Regions from separate parts of the Chryseobacterium sp. MIQD13 genome, predicted to be linked through region 2. Evidence: riboswitches for the same ligand, from Rfam matches in the RefSeq annotation. Region 2 holds a riboswitch; each other region holds the start of a gene.
The links. Region 2 has a riboswitch for S-adenosylmethionine ahead of ACQWU4_RS08365 (SusC/RagA family TonB-linked outer membrane protein). Riboswitches for the same ligand answer to the same signal wherever they lie in the genome.
Positions count from the first base shown of each region.

Region 1 (6,493 bases), 140 kb from region 2:
ATCATTTCCGGAAAGGTCTTCGCGTGGATCAGGTTCTGTATATCCTTTCTCCATAGCTTCCCCAATGATTGTAGAGAATTTATCGTTTCTTACAGAGAAATTATTAAAAATGTAACTTAATGATCCGGAGAATACCCCTTTTATTCTGGTAATATTTTCTCCTGAAAGGTGTAATAATTTTATAGTATCAATCAATGGAAGGCCTGCTCCCACATTGGTTTCATAAAGATAACGTCTGTTGTTTTTACTCAACGTATATCTTAGTTTACGGTATTCTTCAATTGGCAGTGTGTTGAAAATTTTATTGGATGAAACCAGATCAAAGCCGTTTTCAGCCAATGCATGATAGTTCTTTACAAAATCTTTGCTTGCTGTATTGTCTACTACAATCAGGTTTTCCAGCTGATTTTCTTTTGAGAAATTGATCAGCTCTTCAACATTTGACGGATGTTCTGCCGTTAAAACCTCATCATTCCAGCCTTCATTGAAACCTTTTTTGTTAAATGCGATTTTTCTTGAATTGGCAACCGCAACTACTTTAAGGTCTATTTTTTTACGTCTTCTGATTTCTTCGGAAGACTGTAAAACCTGGTCTATTAAAGTTTTCCCTACATTCCCGTGCCCAATGATCGCCAGATGAACAGTTTTAGGTTTTTTGAATATTTCGGATTCAATGATATTTTTCGTTTTCTCATCCTGGGAAGAGGTAACTACAATATTAACTCTTTTCTCAGCTGCAACCTGATTCAGAAGAAGCGGAAATACATTATTCCTTGCAAGTTCTGCAAGTACTTTATTGAAATCTTCCGCTACAAAACCAAGTACGGAAACATTATTGATACTATAGATCTGGGAAACTTTCCCGGATTTTCTTTCTGCTTCAAACTCATCGATCAGGCAGGTTACTGCATTTTCTGCATCAGCTTCATTGACCAGAATTGAAATTCCGTTTTCGATAGCCTGCTGGGAGATCACTCCTACACTGATACGCGCCAAAGTAAGCGCCTTAAAAATTCTTCCGTCGATCCCGATTTCCCCTAAGAAATCTTCTCCTTCAAACTTGATGATTGATCTGTTTTTTAAAAACTTTATTTCGTTAGCATTTCTCATTCTACAAAATATTTTTTATGATAGTATTTAATTGTTCGTATTCCATTAAGAAGGCATCATGCCCGTGAATTGACTCTATTTCATGATAGAAAACTTCTTTATTTTTATCTTTCAGCTGCTTAAAGCACATTCGGATTTCAGAAGCAGGGAAAAATAAATCTGTATCTACTGCAATAAGGTGCATTCGGGCACTGATCTTTTCAAGCTGATGTTCTTCGGCATTGATATTCATCAGCAAATGATTCATCAATTTATAAGATTTTAAACTAAATCTTTCGTTTAATGAATTTCCATGATACACAAGCCAGTCTTCCGACTCAAGTCGCTGATTTTCAAGATCGTATCTGTTTTGAAATCTGTCATTTAAGGATTGAGGTGTCCTGTAACACAACATAGCATGGATTCTTGCTTTTTGCAGCGGTTCATCATTTCCGTTCAACAGAAATTTTTGAACAAGACACTGTGCATGAAGCCAGTCATGGGTTTTAAAGTCGCAGGCAATGGGAATAAAAATTTCCGCCAGCTGTGGCTGCTTGGCAAGCATTTCCCAGGCAATTCCTCCTCCGAGAGAACCTCCAATAATGGCATATAAATTTTTGATATGTAAAGCTTCAAGACCTTTCAGGAATATTTCTGCAATATCTGATGGTGTGAAATCTTCGTATTCGTCAATTAAAAAATGATCATATCCGTTTCCGGGGATATTGAAACACAGAACAGTATATTTATTTGTATCAATTACCTGATTTTCACCAATTAACTGCTTCCACCATCCTTTTTCTCCGGAAACATTTGAATTTCCGGTCAAAGCATGATTAACCAGTATAATGGGTGCTGAAAACAAGTCTTTCCCGAAGATCTGATAGGTCAACGGGATATGGCATTCCTTTTTGGAATGGGTGTGATACGAAAGATTAATATAGTTTAGTTCTGTTTTCAATTCTATTATTTTAATACAATTGAAAATGCCACAGGAAATGGCTGAAAAGAACTTCAGTGAGTTATCTGTCCAAAATAAATTGGTAGAACGTAGCACCTTCTCTGCTTGCGCAAAGGGTTGCTAAGGTTTCATAGGGTCTAATCCCTCAACCTTTCTTGATAACATTTTCAATATTTGAATGAACGCACTGCAAAGATATGTTTTTTCTTTTAAATTTTTCAAAAAAAATATTTAATATTAAAAAATGCTGTAATAATAAGTGTTTCAACGGTATGTTAATAATTCTTCAGGTGGAAGGAATTGGAATTATTTTTCAAAAAAACTAACTTCGTACTTGAAAAATGATGAAATATGACTGTTGAAAAAGAAAGATTACAAGATTCTAAATGGAAAAACTGGGGTCCGTACGTCAGCAACCGGCAATGGGGAAATGTGCGTGAAGACTACAGCCCGAACGGAAATGCCTGGCATTACGCAAACCATAATAATGCTGAAAGTTATACTTACCGATGGGGTGAAGAAGGGATCGCAGGAATCTCTGATGTGAAGCAGATTTTCTGTTTTGCTTTCTCGTTTTGGAATAAAAAAGATAAAATTGTAAAAGAGCGCTTTTTTGGTTTAAGCAATCCTCAGGGCAATCACGGAGAAGATATCAAAGAAATTTTTTATTATTTAGATAATACACCTACCCACAGCTATATGAAGATGGTGTATAAGTATCCGATCAATGCATTTCCTTATGATGATCTTGTTGCTGAAAACGGAAGACGAAGCAAAAAGGAACCTGAATATGAGCTGTTTGATACAGGGATTTTTAATGACGATGAATATTTCGATATTTTTATTGAATATTGTAAGGCGGATCATAATAATATCCTTGCAAGGGTAACTGTTCACAACAGAAGTAAGCAGGATGCTCCCATCGTTATAGCTCCGGCTGCGTGGTTCCGAAACAACTGGAAATGGGGCTACAATACATACAAGGGGCAAATGAATGCTTCGTATGATGGGTGCATTGACGTTAACCATGACAGTATTTCGATCAAAAAATTCTATTCAAGAAATCTGGCAGCAAAAAGCGCTTTCTGTGATAATGAAACCAATACTCCTAAATTATACGGGGCGCCTTATTCGGGAAACACTTATTTTAAGGATGGAGTCAATGATCACATTGTCTATGGGAGCAACACGGTAAATCCGGAAAAAAGAGGGACCAAAGCTTCTTTTATCATTGATGAAATCATTGAAGCAGGACAATCCAAAACTTTTGATTTCAGGTTATGTCCTGATGAGACGGACGAGCCTTTTGCAGATTTTGACGAGATCTTCAGTACAAGAGCTATCGAAGCAGATGAGTTCTACAATGAAATTCAGAGTGAAACAACTAATGAGGATGAAAGAAATGTTCAGAGACAGGCATTTGCAGGACTTCTCTGGAATAAACAGTTCTATCATTACAATGTAGGAAAGTGGCTGAAAGGCGACCCAAACCATGAAGCTCCGAGGAATTTTAATGAATATGTAAGAAACACGGAATGGAACCATCTTCATAATAAAGATATTATCTCTATGCCCGATAAATGGGAGTATCCGTGGTATGCAACATGGGATCTGGCGTTTCACTGTGTTCCTTTTTCTATCATTGACGGTGAATTTGCCAAGGGGCAACTTTTACTGTTAACCAAGGAATGGTATATGCATCCGAATGGCCAGCTTCCTGCTTATGAATGGAATCTGAGCGATGTGAATCCACCGGTACATGCATGGTCGTGTTTCCGGGTTTTTAAGATTGATGAAAAGCAGAATGGCAAGCCTGATCTTTTGTTTCTTGAAAAAGTCTTCCAGAAGCTTCTTCTGAATTTTACCTGGTGGGTAAACCGAAAGGATAAAAACGGTAAAAACATTTTTGGAGGCGGTTTCCTTGGACTGGATAATATCGGGGCTTTCGACCGGAATATGGAACTGAAGGACGGTCAACATCTTGAACAGGCTGACGGAACAAGCTGGATGGCTATGTATGCTCTTAATATGATGCGGATTGCCATGGAGCTGGCTCAGTACTATCAGGTGTATGAAGATATGGCAATTAAGTTTTTTGAGCATTATCTGTATATCGCAGAAGCTATGGAAAATTTAGGAGATGGAAAAGAAGGTTTATGGAATGAAGAGGATGGATTTTTCTATGATGTACTGCAGCTGGGTAACGGAGACAGTGTCTCTCTGAAATTGAGAAGTATCGTAGGATTGATTCCGATGTTTGCAGTAGAGATTGTAGATCATCATTTACTGGATAAAATGCCGAATTTCCAGGCAAGAATGGAATGGGTATTAAAGAACAAGCCTGAACTTACGAAACTGGTTTCCCACTGGGATGAGGAAGGACAGGGAAGAAAGCACCTGATGAGTATTCTCCGTAAAAACAGGCTGACAAAAGTTCTGAACAGAATGCTTGATGAAAATGAATTTTTAAGTTCTTACGGAATCCGTGCGATGTCAAAAGTGTATGAGGAAAATCCTTTCATATTCTCTGTTCACGGAACAGAAAATGTAGTTTATTATACTCCTGCTGAGAGTGACAGCCGTATGTTCGGTGGTAACAGCAACTGGCGCGGACCTATCTGGTTCCCTATCAATTTCCTTATTGTGGAAAGTTTACAGCGTTTTCATTTTTACTATGGCAACAGCTTAAAAGTGGAATTCCCAACCGGAAGCGGTGAGAAGAAAAACCTGGATGAAGTAGCACAGAATATCAGCAGAAGGCTGTGTTCATTATTTTTAAAGGATGAGGATGGACAAAGGCCTTTCAACGGAGGTAATGCCAAGTTCAATTATGATGAACATTTTAAGGATTATATTACTTTCTTTGAATATTTTCATGGTGACAATGGCCGGGGTGTTGGTGCTTCCCATCAGACGGGATGGACTGCAACGGTTGCCAAACTTATGAAACCTAGATTAACAGTATAAATATAAAGCCTCTTTTTAAGAGGCTTTTTTATTAAAAGTCGAGTTTCAAGAAATATATTATGTAAAATCGTACCCTTTATTTTTTGCCTACCTTTGCGCGAGAAAACACACACAATGAAAAATATTTCTTCTTCCTTTTTCCTGTCAGCTCAGTCAGGAAATTCCAATCCGGGCAATCTACCCAATTTGTTATTCAAAATCCACACTATTCATTTTTAGACTAAGCTTACTATCTTTTTAATTGACTGCTCTTTATTCTCAGAGGGATTTTCTTTGGATAGCAGTGATAAGCACAATAAAAAAACCAATACACTATTTATGAAAACAAAATTATTTTGTTTAGTTTCTTTCCTAATGTTCAGCTTGGGAATGAAATCACAGAACATCAGTATTCCTGATCCGAATTTTAAAGCCAAATTACTTTCAGCCTCTTCCACTAATACGGTTGCAAAAAATCTCACTGGAAATTATTTTGCCATTGATACCAACAGTGACGGGGAAATTCAGCAGAGTGAGGCCAATCAGGTCGGAGCTCTTTATTTAAGTAATTCCGGTATTAATTCGGTGAACGGTATAACAGGTTTTACAAATCTTGAAATGCTGGATATTAATCATAATACTGTCATTTCACTACAAGTGAACAGTATGGCAAGCCTGAAATGGATTGATGCTTCAAATACCAATTTATCAGATATAGCTCTGGGAAACAGTATTGAATACTTAAATCTCAAAGAATCAAAAGTTACTGATCTGGATGTTAGCAATAAAAGTAATCTCAGCTATTTAAATTTAGAAAACAATATTAATATTGCTAATCTGAAGGCCAACAACTGTAATTTATCAACTCTAATTTTAAATGGATGTACCAATCTTCGTTCACTGGATTGCAGTTACAATCATTTAACTTCATTAGACCTTCAGAATCTTAATATTACAGAGCAAATCTATTACAACGGATCTTATTTGGTATTTCCCAGAGGTGGTGTGAACTGCAGCCATAATAATATATCAAATCTTAATATCACCAATTTAACCACCAATTTTCTGGATTGCAGCTATAATAATTTAACGAGTCTGGATACAACAAATCTAACGCTTCTAAGAATTCCCAATATAGCGCTAAATTCACCTACGCTGCCTTTAACGGTATATTTAAACTGCAGCCATAATCAACTGACTTCGATTATAAGTAATGACAGTTTTGTATTGCAATCTTTTGACTGCAGCTATAACAATTTAACAGCTTTAAATATTAACCAACTTACATCAATTGAATTTGATTGCAGTAATAATCAACTTACTTCACTAAATATCAGTGATGTTTCTAAAATAATTAATCTGAATGCCAGCTATAATCAGCTAACAACATTTGTAAGTCCTGCATTACCTAAGATAAGTGATGACCTTCTGGTGAATCCAGCAATACCTCAGTCAATCAATTGCAATAACAATTTAATAACATTATTGGATATCACT
Region 1 covers NZ_JBNWAF010000002.1:130,367-136,859, forward strand. Annotated here, with positions in the region: gene ACQWU4_RS07680 (ACT domain-containing protein) at 1-1,110, opposite strand, end outside; gene ACQWU4_RS07685 (alpha/beta fold hydrolase) at 1,112-2,050, opposite strand; SAM riboswitch class I at 2,109-2,215, opposite strand; gene ACQWU4_RS07690 (MGH1-like glycoside hydrolase domain-containing protein) at 2,402-5,017, shown strand; gene ACQWU4_RS07695 (DUF7619 domain-containing protein) at 5,336-6,493, shown strand, end outside.
Region 1: another riboswitch for S-adenosylmethionine. It lies ahead of ACQWU4_RS07685 (alpha/beta fold hydrolase); the one in region 2 lies ahead of ACQWU4_RS08365 (SusC/RagA family TonB-linked outer membrane protein).

Region 2 (6,493 bases):
TATCCTGGATCCTAGAGAAACATACAGTAATGCTGCAGAATGGGAAGAAAAGGCAAAAGATCTTGCTGCAAGATATATCAAGAACTTTGAACAGTACTGTGATACTGAAGAAGGGAAGAAGCTAATTGCTTCAGGTCCTCAGCTTCAACAGCAGACTATCTAATATAACAAAAGCCTCATCATTGATGAGGCTTTTTTATTTAATAACTTCAATCCTTCCGAAATATTTATTTCTATTATTACAATGTCATGCTGAGCGGAGTCGAAGCATCTGTTTTCTAAATTCCTGGTTTATTTCAAACTTAAAATAGCCAGTCTGTACCCATCCATTCCAAAACCGGACAATACAGCATCTGTATTGGCTGCCGTTACAGATTTCTGTCGGAATTCTTCCCTTTTATAAATGTTACTGATGTGAACTTCTACTTTGGGTTTTTGTATATTTTTTAGGCAGTCTGCTATTGCATACGAGTAATGTGTATAAGCTCCGGGATTAATCACCAAAGCATCAAAATTATCCTCCTGAAGTCTGTTAATGATTTCTCCCTCAATATTAGACTGATAATAGCTGATCTCATGATATGAGAATTCAGTCTCCAGTTTTTTCAGATAATCTGCCATGGAAATTGTACCGTATATTTCCGGCTCCCTGGTGCCCAGTAAATTAAGATTTGGACCATTAATGATAAGAATTCTCATTTGAAAAATTTATTCAAAGATAAATAATTTCTCTGCATATTAATTATTAAGTGTCATAGATGTTTGGACAGAAATTCTGGTATAATCAATCCGTATCTATTTTAAACTCCCTGTAACTCTCATTTAAAATTTATAACATAAATAATTAAAGACATTTCAAAAGAAAGATATGTTGATAAAACCTATGATCTGTTAATTTTTATGTCGATTGATTTTTTTTATCACTAAGGTTAATTGGTTCAGTGGAGTTATCTAAATGAATTTTTATAAATCATTGGTTTAATTTATTGACTTTCAGTTTGATATAGATTTAAGTTATTTCCCGTTTTTCACTTATTGAATTGTTTTTTTTATCTAAGCCGGAGAATAACTTTGCCAAATGTTTATTCAAAAAAATCTCATCGAAATGAGTAAGGATGACTTGATGAAAGGATTCCCTGCAATAACTTTTATCAATCTTTAAACTTAAATAATTTGAAAATGAAAAAAACAATATTACTTTTTGCAACCATTGCTTCTGGTTTTATTTATTCACAGGTTGGAATCAATACGTCAAACCCACAGGGGATTTTCCATGTAGATGGTTTGAAGGATAATCCTGCATCGGGAGTTCCAACTGCTCCACAGGGCTCGAATGATTTTACTATAACTTCCACAGGCAGAGTCGGAATTGGAACCACTGAACCCAATGCTTCTGCAATTTTGGATGTCAATGTAGACGGACTTGCCGTTGGAAGCAAAAAAGGACTTCTGGGTCCGAAAGTAGCTTTAACTTCTCAAACCGATCAGGTTACCATTCCTTCGCCGGTAGCAGGACTGCTTGTGTATAATTTAGGAACCGGAGGACTTGGCTATACGGGTTATGTATTCTGGAATGGCACGGAGTGGAGAACATTTAATAACGGGTCTCTTGCCCCCGGAACTTTAGGAGCTATTACCTGTAACGGAGTTACACTTTCGCCCGGAACTTATACTGCCGGGACACCTTATACCGGAACAATGAATGTTCCTTATACAGGGGGAAACGGGGGAGTGTATGCTGCACAGACTGTAGGTCCTGTAAACGGGCTTACTGCAACGCTTCCTGCCGGGAATTTCAATGTAGGATCAGGAATACTTAGCTATACGGTTTCAGGAATGCCAACTGCTTCCAGTCCTACACTGACTACTTTCCCGATAAATATTGGTGGGCAGACCTGTAGTGCAACGGTAGGAGCTGGAGCTGTGATTGCGCCTGGAGAGCTTGTGTATTATCACTCTTCAATTCCCCGCCAGACAACATCATTTCTTTTAAGCCAATTCCTTAATGATCTTCCGGTAGTTAATAATACTTTCAGAGTCGATGCTTTTATTACTTCTCCTAATGCGTTTGATGGAAATGGAACTTCTACTAATTTTGATCCGCGTCTTTACAATATTACCACCACCAATGCGAAAGTATGGGTTTCTGAGGTGTCTACCCATACAGGTGATTCACGTGGTGCTAATTTTTTAATTTTCCCAAATAATTACGCACAGTTTGATGATGGGGTTTATCTTACCTATGGAAGAAATGAGACTGTTACATTTGATATTACAACTGCGGATAACAAATGGTACAGGGTTTATTATGCATTGCGTATAGATAACAAATCTTATACAAGTTCGGGTAATGCCAGCGTTACCTCAGATTCTAATACATTAGACAATACATTGGAAGTTTTTGTTTCCATACAGAGACTGTATTAATACTTGAAATTAATCTTGGAAACATTAAATGGCGCCTTATGGCGTCTTTTTTTATTTCAGTATTTTATAAAATATGCATCATTCAATTATTAATAATGATATATCTCATGTTTGAAGATTTCATAATTCGTTAACTGCTTGCTGTGAGGGTTTTTAATTAAAAATTAAGTTAATTTTTGATAATATTTAGTAAAAAATTTTAAAGTCTACTTGTTTTGTAGACTAATTGTTTTTAGATTTGCAGACATATTTCGATCGGCTTATAAAGAAAGATGGAGGGAACTGACCCTGTGAAATCTTAACAACCTGCCCCTGCGCAAGGTGTTACATTCAGCCTTTAAAGGAAAAATAAGCATTTGGTTAATCGTATTTATCGATGCCCTTTGCTGACTTTTCTGCAAAGGGTTGATTTTTAATATACGATAAATAGAATTGATTATGATTAGCAAAAATTTAATTGCATCTAAGGTTTGGATTCCTCCTGTTGCTGTGTTTTTCTTAGGAATTATCAGCGTAAATGCACAGGAAGTAAAAGCAAAAAAAGATACAATCAACGAAAAGGAAATTGATGAAGTAGTAGTAATCGCTTATGGGAAAGCCAAGAGAACAAGTTATACAGGTTCAGTAGCTACCATCTCAAGTGATAAGATCAATAACAGACCTGTTACCAATATTACAAAAGCTCTTGAAGGGCAGGTTCCCGGAATACAGGCGGTAAGTGCTTCAGGACAGCCGGGTTCTACAGCTTCCATCAGGATCAGAGGAGTAGGGTCGATAAGCGCTTCCAGCGATCCGTTATGTGTGGTAGACGGAATTCCTTTTGACGGAAATATCAACTCTATCAGCCCGAATGATATAGAATCTATCAGTGTTTTGAAAGATGCTACGGCCAGTTCACTATACGGTTCAAGAGGAGCCAACGGAATCATCATTATCACCACAAAGTCCGGTAAAAAAGGGGAATCCAGAATCAATTTTAACATCAGTCAGGGATTTTCCGGCAGAGCCGTAAAAGATTACAAACAGGTAAGTACAGACGAATATTTCCAGCTGTATTGGGAAGCCTTGAGAAACGGCTATAAATCAGGACAAATAACTTCACAACAGGCAGGACAGATGGCAAGCGATAATCTTGTGAATGCTTTGGGAATAAACCCTTACGGAGCCGGATTTCCAAAACCTGTAGGAACAGACGGGAAGCTTCTTCCGGGAGCAAAGCCTCTATGGAATGACGATTGGAGGGATATTCTTCAAAGAACGGCATCCAGAAGCCAGGTGGATTTCGATATCAGTGGAGGAAGTGAAAAAAGTAATTACTTCTTTTCATTAGGCTACCTTGATGATAAAGGAATTGCCATCGAATCAGGATTTCAAAAATTTTCCACCAGATTAAAGATCAATTCCGAAGTTAAAAAGTGGTTGAATGCAGGGGCAAATCTAAGCTACACCAACAGTATTCAGCAGGCACCACCTTCTTCGGATTCCAGAACAGACAATATTATCAATGCAGCCAGAGTAATTCCGTCTTTCTATCCTTATTACGAAAGAAACGCTGATGGAAGCTACGTTTTGGATGCAGAAGGAAACAGGATTTATGATTTCGGGAAATACAGACCTACAAGTGCTTTACAAAACCAGAATGCCGCTGCAACTCTGCCTTTGGATAAAAACGAAAATAAAGAAGACAATTTTTCAGGAAAAGGATTCTTAGATTTTACTTTTCTTCCCGAATTGAAATTTAAAACCAGCTTTTCAGTTGATCTTGTGAATTACAATGGCCATTATTATTCAAATCCCCTTCTTGGTGAGGGAAGCGAGATTGGCGGTTCAGTAACGAGATCAAACAGCCGGACACTTTCTTATACAACGAGTAATATTCTTACTTTTGACAAAAAAATCGGGAAGCATCACCTTAATGTTTTGGGAGGTCAGGAATTTTATAAATATGATTACCAAACGATATCCGGTTCCAGGAGCCAGTTCTCCCTTCCATATTATTATGAACCTGATGCTGCAGCCCTGTTGGGAAGTTTCAGTGGAAACAGTGACAAATTTTCTTTGTTGAGCTTTCTGGGAAGAGCAGAGTATGATTTCAATAATACTTACTTTTTATCCGTATCAGGAAGGGCGGACGGTTCTTCAAGATTCTTCGAGGATAACAGATGGGGGAAATTCTGGTCAGTAGGAGGTTCATGGAAAGCTTCCAATGAAGATTTTATCAAGAACCTGAATATTTTCAACCAATTAACGCTTCGTGCAAGTTATGGAGGTCAGGGAAATGATAAATTGCGAAGACCAAATGGATCTTCACTTTATTATGCTTATCAGGAGCTGTACAGATTTTATAACAACCTTGGCGAACCGGGAACCGTTCTTGAAAAAGTACAGACGAATGATGTGAAATGGGAAACCAATCTTAATTTAAACCTGGGACTTGAGTTTGCCATCCTTAATAACAGAGTTAAAGGAAACATCGAATATTTTAAACGAAAAAGTCAGGATCTTTTATTTAATATGCCGGTTGCCCCGTCTTTGGGAATCAGTGATTTTCCTTTCAACGTAGGAACGATACAGAATACAGGTTTTGAATTCTCATTGTTTACGACACCGATCAAAAATGATAATTTCCAGTGGAATGTTGATGTAAACCTGAGCACTTTAAACAATAAAATTACAAAACTTCCCAAAGGGTCTGTAATAACCGGAACAAAGCGCCTTGAGGTAGGTGGTTCCATCTATGATTTCTTTATTCCTGAATGGATAGGCGTAGATTCTTCCAACGGGAAACCTCTATGGAGATATATTTACCAGGATGCGAACGGAAATACAGTAGACGGAACAACTTCGGAATATGCAAAAGCTACAAAAACAATTCAGGGATCTGCATTGCCAAAAGTAACAGGAGGAATTACAACAAGTATTGCCTATAAAAATTTTGATTTTTCAGGACTTTTGACATTCAGCATTGGCGGAAAGATCCTTGATACAGATTACACATCACTGATGAGCAACGGAAGCGCCGGAGGGCGTGCGTGGAGTGCAGAAATGCTGAACAGATGGACTCCTGAAAATCCAAATACAGATGTTCCTGCGCTAAGCACCACTACGAATAACTGGACCTCTACTTCTTCAAGGTTTTTATATTCCGGAACCTATGCAAGACTTAAAAATGTGAGTTTAGGGTATACACTTCCATCAGATTATTTTGAAAAATTGGGACTGAAAAAATTCAGGATTTATGTTCAGGCAGAAAACCTTCTGACTTTTTACAAACATAAAGGGATGGATCCTGAGCAGGCACTGGATGGAACCACTTATTACAGATATCCTGCCATGAGAACTATAACTTTCGGTCTTCAGGCAACTCTTTAACTTTTTAAAATTGAAACAATGAAAAAATTAAAATATATATCTTTTGCCCTGATTGCAGTTTGGTCGCTGACAAGCTGTCAAAATGAACTGGAAACGGCTCCTACAGACCAAGCTAATGGTGAAGAGGTTTTCAAAACGGCAGAAAGTGCAGAAACGGTAATTAACGGAGCCTGGGCGAAATTGAATGATGATGGACCCACTTTCGCGAATATAGGATATTCAACGGTTTTGAGGACAAGTGATGCTATGGGAAGTGATGTTGCGGTTCTTACCAATAAGTATGGTTTCGCGTCTGCATACGCTTTTACGGAAATGGTGAACAATACTGCTTCCCGGTCACAGTTTATATGGTCTGCACTGTATTCAACCATTAACAATATGAATAATGTGATCACCCGTATTGATCAGACAGAAGGAAGTCAGGAGAAAAAAGACCAGGTAAAAGGGCAGGCTAAAGCATTGCGTGCTTTCTGTTATCTGAATCTGGCCAGTTTTTATCAGTTCAGCTATCTGAAAGACAAAACTGCATTGACCGCTCCAATCTATATGGAACCTTCAACAATCAGTACTGTTCCAAAGAAAAGAGCAAGCCTTGAGGAAATTTATGCTTTGATCAAAAACGATCTTACAGAAGCGGATAACCTTTTAACCAATTATACCAGAAATAATAAGGATAAAATTAATAAAGCTGTTG
Region 2 covers NZ_JBNWAF010000002.1:271,088-277,580, reverse strand. Annotated here, with positions in the region: gene pckA (phosphoenolpyruvate carboxykinase (ATP)) at 1-163, shown strand, start outside; gene ACQWU4_RS08375 (type II 3-dehydroquinate dehydratase) at 292-699, opposite strand; gene ACQWU4_RS08370 (hypothetical protein) at 1,180-2,427, shown strand; SAM riboswitch class I at 2,685-2,782, shown strand; gene ACQWU4_RS08365 (SusC/RagA family TonB-linked outer membrane protein) at 2,866-5,799, shown strand; gene ACQWU4_RS08360 (RagB/SusD family nutrient uptake outer membrane protein) at 5,818-6,493, shown strand, end outside.

Region 3 (6,493 bases), 770 kb from region 2:
AGGCCTCTGCTTTCCGTATCATAATCCTGTCTCTCATACAAACCTCCCAAACTAACTTTCCCTCCATCCAGAAGCTTTATAGGTTGGGAATAATCAATTTTAAAGTTAGCAATTCTCATATCCGAATTATTGCTCAGCACATTTCCGAGAACATATCTGGGCAGGGGCTCAAACGGCTCCTGGAATGTTTTATCGAGAAATACATTGTCTTGTCCAAACTTTGTATATGCTTTCGTATATCCAAACTGGAAATCCAGCTTTTGAGATTTATCCGCAAAACGTTTCTGATAAGTCGCTACAGCTTCCTGTCTTACACTGTTGGTATGGGCAATATCTGAAGAAGTAAAATCATAATCTCTCAGGTAATAGCCTAAGGGACTGTTATCCGGTGTTCTGTCTCCTATACCGTTACTTAGCGTATAATTGTCATTGTTATTGTGATAAATATCGTAATTCAATAATAATCTGTCCTGTCCCAGATCAAAGGTTACACCTGCCTTTGCGAAATAACCACGCCCTATTCTGTCTGTATTATTATGAAGAAGCACATCCTGATCTCCGTTCAGCATACTTTCACGATAGTTCTGGCCTACGTTCAGCTGCCATCCGAAAAATTTATTTCTGGCATTCAGGTTTAGAGAATTAGTGGTTCTGCTTCTGAATTTATCGTAATTCGTAAACGAGTAATTTCCCGAATACGTTGCCGTTAAATACTTATTGGCATTCTTATTCGTAATGATATTCATGATTGCACCTCCTGAAGTGGCAGGAAATTCTGCTCCGGGCTGGGTAATCACTTCAATTCTGTCCACTGAGTTGGCAGGCATCCCTTCAAGAAAAGAATTCAGTTCGTTCGAAGTAATATTTAAAGGCCGTCCATTCAGATAAACATCCAGGATTTTTCCCTGGTACATCATCCCGGCAATATCTGTAGCTACAAGTCCCGGAAGTTTCTTTATCCCCTCCAGAACATTGCCGTTATTGAGCTGTGGCTGTTCAGAAAAATCAAAAATAGTACGGTCTGCTTTCTGTTCAACGGCTTTTTTAGTTTTGGTAATCACAACACCTTCAATCTGTTTTTCCTTGTCCGGACTGGTATTGGTTTTTTCCTGTGAATAGGCAAAAAAAGACGCAAGCAAAGACAGCGCGAATATAGTTTTTCTCATAATGTTTTTTTACTACTGTTTAGTTAGACGTAAAAAACATTGATTTGTTACGGTGAAATTTGCGAAAAGTTAAATTTTTAGGCAATTATTTTTTTATTTCCGAAATATTTATATCTTTGCCACGTAATTATCAAGAATCTCATAGATGGGATAGCAACCTGCAAAAACAAGCAAGGTGCTGAAATAGATAAGCCGGCATGCCCGGAAAAAATGTTTATTCTCTATTTTTCTTCCCATCTTGAAATTTTTGTTTTAAAAAAATAAAATCAATGTTTAAAGACAAGGGGAAACACATTTCCAATTTAAATTTTCGTTTTTCAGATCATGAAGTATCACTTTGTTATTCTGACCTGTTTTCATGCCATTTCCACATGCGCATGTGTTGTTGTTTCTAGACTTCTTTAAAAAATAATAAAAACATTCTGGCTTTTGATCGTAACCTTAAATAATAGGTTACAGGAATACTATTGCCAAAGACCAACCAAACAATCAGTAATAATAAAATAGAAAATACATGTATACTTTCAACAAAAAAATAATCATAGCATCAGCAACCATTATATCAGCATTTTACTTTGGACAAACGGATTCTGCTTCATCTAAAAAGATTGATGATGTGGTAATTCTTGGATCAAGAGGATCGGGAAGATCTCTTACGGAAACTCCTGTTCCTGTAGATATCATCAATATTTCAAAAATTTTGAGACAAAGTCCGGTTAATAATATAAGCCAGGCGCTCAATTACGTCGTACCTTCATTCTCTTCCACTTCACATACTGTGAATGATGGGACTGACTTTGTAGATCCGGCCCTTCTCAGAGGACTTGGCCCGGATCAGGTTTTAGTCTTACTTAATGGAAAAAGAAGATATCAGTCTTCTCTGATCAATGTTACTTTAACGCCGGGAAGAGGTTCTGTGGGAACTGATCTTAATGCTATTCCTGCCTTTGCACTAGAGAAAATTGAAGTGCTGAGAGACGGGGCTTCTGCACAATATGGTTCTGATGCTATAGCAGGAGTGGTGAACTTAGGCCTTAAAAAAAGGCTTGGACTTTCAGGTCAGGTGTTTTTAGGAGGATATGCTTCGCCTGCAGCAAACAATTTCACTGGCGGAATAGATGGGCAGACTATTTCTGCAGATTTAAATTATGGAGCTAAAATTGGTGACAAAGGTTTTATCAATGTTACAGGATCAGTGCAGTACCGTGACCCGTATTCCAGAGCAGGAGTACGTCAGGGAGATATTTTCAATGCTTATAATGCTATTAATTACAGGGCTTTGCAGAATGGAGTTAATATTGACGGGTTGTATAAAAATATAACCAACACTTCCAATACTCAGCAAATTATCAATACTGTTAAGCAGTATGCTTCACAGGTTGATTACTTTTCACAGGATTTCAAAAACCAGATAGCAGGTGCGAACAGTATAACAGCATTACAAGGCTTATTAGGAAAGGATTTTACGGACCAGGAGCTTAAATACAGAGGCCTGGAAAGAAAAGATTTCAGCCTGAGGGCAGGACAGTCTAAATTACAGTCAGCGCAGCTTTTTTTCAATTCCGAAATTCCTGTAAATGAAGACTGGAAAGTATATTCCTTTGGAGGTTACAGTTACCGTTTGGGAAATGCAGGTGGATTTTTCCGGCTTCCAAACACAGAAAGAAATATCAATGCTGTTACACCCAATGGATATTTACCACAGATTGAAGCAAGTGTAAATGATTATTCCTTAGCCGGAGGAATTAAAGGAAAATGGAACGGCTGGAATGTAGATCTGAGTAATACTTTTGGAAAGAATGCTTTTAATTTTGGTGTTGTCAATACATTTAATGCATCTCTGGGAGACAGCTCTCCAAGAACTTTTGAAGCAGGAGGATCAGAGTTTTTACAAAATACTCTGAATCTGGATTTCTCAAAAAAATATGATGTTTTACATGGCTTAAATGTTGCCTTTGGAGGGGAATACCGGTATGAAAATTATAAAGTAAATGCCGGAAAAGAAAATTCTTACGTTTCTTATGATATATATGGACACGTAGTAACAGCAGCTACTCCTGATAATGAAAAACCAACTGATTTTTTTGGAAATATAAGGCCGGCCGGTTCACAGGTTTTCCCTGGATTTAGCCCTGATAATGCGGTTTCCGGAAGCAGAAACAGTATTGCAGCCTATGCTGATGTTGAAATTGAGCCAACCGACTGGTGGTTAGTGGAAGGAGCTGTACGTTTTGAAAATTATTCAGACTTCGGTTCTACTTTTAACTATAAACTGGCAACAAATGTAAAACTGGCTAAGAATTTTAATTGGAGAGGAGCGGTTTCCACAGGATTCAGGGCACCTTCTCTGGCACAGATTTACTATAGCTCTACGTCTACACTGATTCAGAAAGGGCAGACAACGCAGGTAGGAACTTTCAGAAATAATTCTGAGGCGGCTCAGGCACTGGGAATTCCGAAATTAAAGCAGGAAACCTCACAGTCCTACAGCACAGGCATTACATGGAAGATCCCGTCTTTGAGTTTAGTATTTACAGCAGATGCTTATCTTATAAAGATTAAGGACAGAGTAGTGCTTACAGATTTATTCTACCGTCCTGAAGGAAATTTTGCACCCGGATCAGACCAGGCGGTTCTGCAAGGAGCTTTCGATCTGGCCAGAGCCAGTGCTGCGAATTTCTTTGCCAATGCAGTGGATTCACAAACGAAAGGATTAGATATCACTGTTTCCCAGAACTCAAGAATTTCGGAAGGGATTTCTCTGGAAAATAATCTTGGACTTAACCTTAATCAGACCAGAAGAATTGGAGATATTCATGCTTCACCTAAACTGGTGAGCCAGATCAATAATTATTTCTCCGAACCTAACAGGGTGTATTTTGAAGAAGCCGTGCCGCGTATCAAAGCTACTCTTGCCAACACTTTAAGGCTTGCTGCGCTTACGATTTCCCTTAGAAATTCCTATTTTGGAAAAGTAACAGATGCTGATGTGCTGGATGCCAATTTTGACGGCGTTACCGAAAGCAGGGAACACTTTGTTTTAAATGAACGCTTTGTGACGGACCTTTCCGTAGGATATGATTTCAATAAAAATATTTCGGCGACGATAGGAAGTAATAATATATTCAATATACTGCCTTCCAAAAGTCCCAATATCAGTTCGCTGACTGCCGATAACCAATTTGTATATTCAAGGCAGGTTTCCCAATACGGCATCGGAGGACGTTTCCTTTTTGCAAGAGTGGAATTTAAATTCTAAAGTAAATAAAGACAAATAAAAAACAGAGAATAAAATCTCTGTTTTTATTTTATGAACCCTTTAAACCATTAAGCAGATTTAAGGAATTAAGTATAGTTGAGATTCATCATTCTGATTTCCTGTGTTTTGAGGAAAGTCTCTTAATATTCTTAACAGCTTATTATATCTTAATGGTTTAAAATATTATTGTACCCTGTCTTTTTCCTCGAAATTGATATTCTTCTTACTGATTTTCTTTTTATTGCTTCCAAAGGTATAATTGACGCTTAAACGGAAACTTCTGCCGTCCCAGTAATTATCCATATGCTGGGTATTGTCTTTAAAATAGTAGGTTCCCCGGTATCTTTGTGCGAAAATATTGGTAACTGTTGCATTGATCTGTAGTTTTTTTTCCATAAGGGAAAACTTTAATCCTGAAGTCAGTTCAGGGAAAACATTGAAATAGGAGTTTACATTTTTGTAGGGAAGGCTGTGGCTGTAATTCAGGAATAGGGCAAAGGTTTTATTTTTATTTAAAGTAAATGTATTGTTGACGGAATAGCTGAATGAACTTCCTTTCTGTGTTTCTGCCTCAATATTGAATACAGTTGAATTCTGAAGAGAAGCATTCATAGATATGCTGGTTTCCCAGAATCTGAAAAAAGTATCGGTATAAGAAGCGTTCAATCCCCAGAAATTATTGTTGTAGTAATTCAGATAATTGCTGATCTGCGAAAGACCATCTATATAAGATATCTGGCCGAATGCATTTTTCATCTTCAGATAATAAACACTGGCAGAAAATTTATTGTTGAAAGTATAGGCCAGCTCCCAGTTATTGATATATGCCGGTGTCAGCAAAGGATTTCCGGAAGAATAGGAATATGGATTTTCATACCAGCGGAAAGGGTTCAGGTTGCTCATGCTCGGGCGGTTAATCCTTCTTGAATAAGAAAAGCTGAATACATTTTTATCCTGTTTATACGAAACATACGCAGAAGGAAACCATTGTCCGTAATTATAGCTGTTCCCTGAACCGGTAGAAGGTGTGTAGCTCTCTGCATTGGTGTTTTCATAGCGAAGTCCCGCTTTGGTTTCCCAGTGTTCCCCAAATGATTTTGCATAGCTGATGTAAGCCGCATAATTTTCTTCCTGATATTCAAAAATGTTGGCCTTTAAAAGATCTTCCACATACTGTCCTGCATTCAGGTTGAAATATCTGAGATCCGAACTGTTTTTGAACTGATTAAATTTCACTCCGGTTTCAATGGTACCAAAAGAAAATGGTAGTTCCAGATCTGCCTGCGCGGAAAAGATCTGTGGGGAGATCAAAGAAACGGTTTTCACATCCTGAACAGAATGATCTGAGGATTTCAGCGTAGAAAAATTCACTTCGGTATCAGAATTATTTTTATAGAAATTTCCCGCAATACTTAGCTTTTTACCCAAAGAATCCAGTTTAAGGTCGTAGTAGGCGCTTAAAGTATGTGTCGGAAGCTTCTCACGGTGAAAAGTATTGGTTAACAGATTTTCTTCACCAAGATCTGAAGAAATATTTTTTGTTGTGTTAACGATATCCATCCCGGATTTCTGGCGGGCGTAGATATATTCCATTCCTATCTCGGAATTCTTACTGATTTTATAGGAAAGATTGAGAGTTGGGGTCAGCTCGTTCCACATATCTCTCCGTATCGAATTGCTGTAGTTTTGGGTAGCGCCTATAATATTGTAGTTTTCATCCGTACGTTTTGCAGAATCATAATACATCAGCTTCAGGCTGCTGCTGAATTTTTCAGTCTGATAATTGAGCGAGCCGTTTGAGCTGAAACCTGAATAAGTCCTCTGGATCAGACTGGTATTGATGTTTCCACTGAAACCCAGGTTTGGGTTTTTCTTCAGAATAATATTGATGATCCCGCTGTTTCCCTGCGCTTCATATTTAGAAGGCGGAGTCGTGATTACTTCTATCTTTGAGATGTTTTCCGAGCGGATGGATTTCAGATAATTTAAAAGAGCAGTTCCGGAAAGATTCAGCATTCTGCCGTTGATCATTACACTTACCGTACTTTTTCCGGCAATGGAGATAGAA
Region 3 covers NZ_JBNWAF010000002.1:1,044,833-1,051,325, forward strand. Annotated here, with positions in the region: gene ACQWU4_RS11775 (outer membrane beta-barrel protein) at 1-1,166, opposite strand, end outside; SAM-I-IV-variant riboswitch at 1,289-1,387, shown strand; gene ACQWU4_RS11780 (TonB-dependent receptor plug domain-containing protein) at 1,681-4,425, shown strand; gene ACQWU4_RS11785 (TonB-dependent receptor domain-containing protein) at 4,609-6,493, opposite strand, start outside.
Region 3: another riboswitch for S-adenosylmethionine. It lies ahead of ACQWU4_RS11780 (TonB-dependent receptor plug domain-containing protein); the one in region 2 lies ahead of ACQWU4_RS08365 (SusC/RagA family TonB-linked outer membrane protein).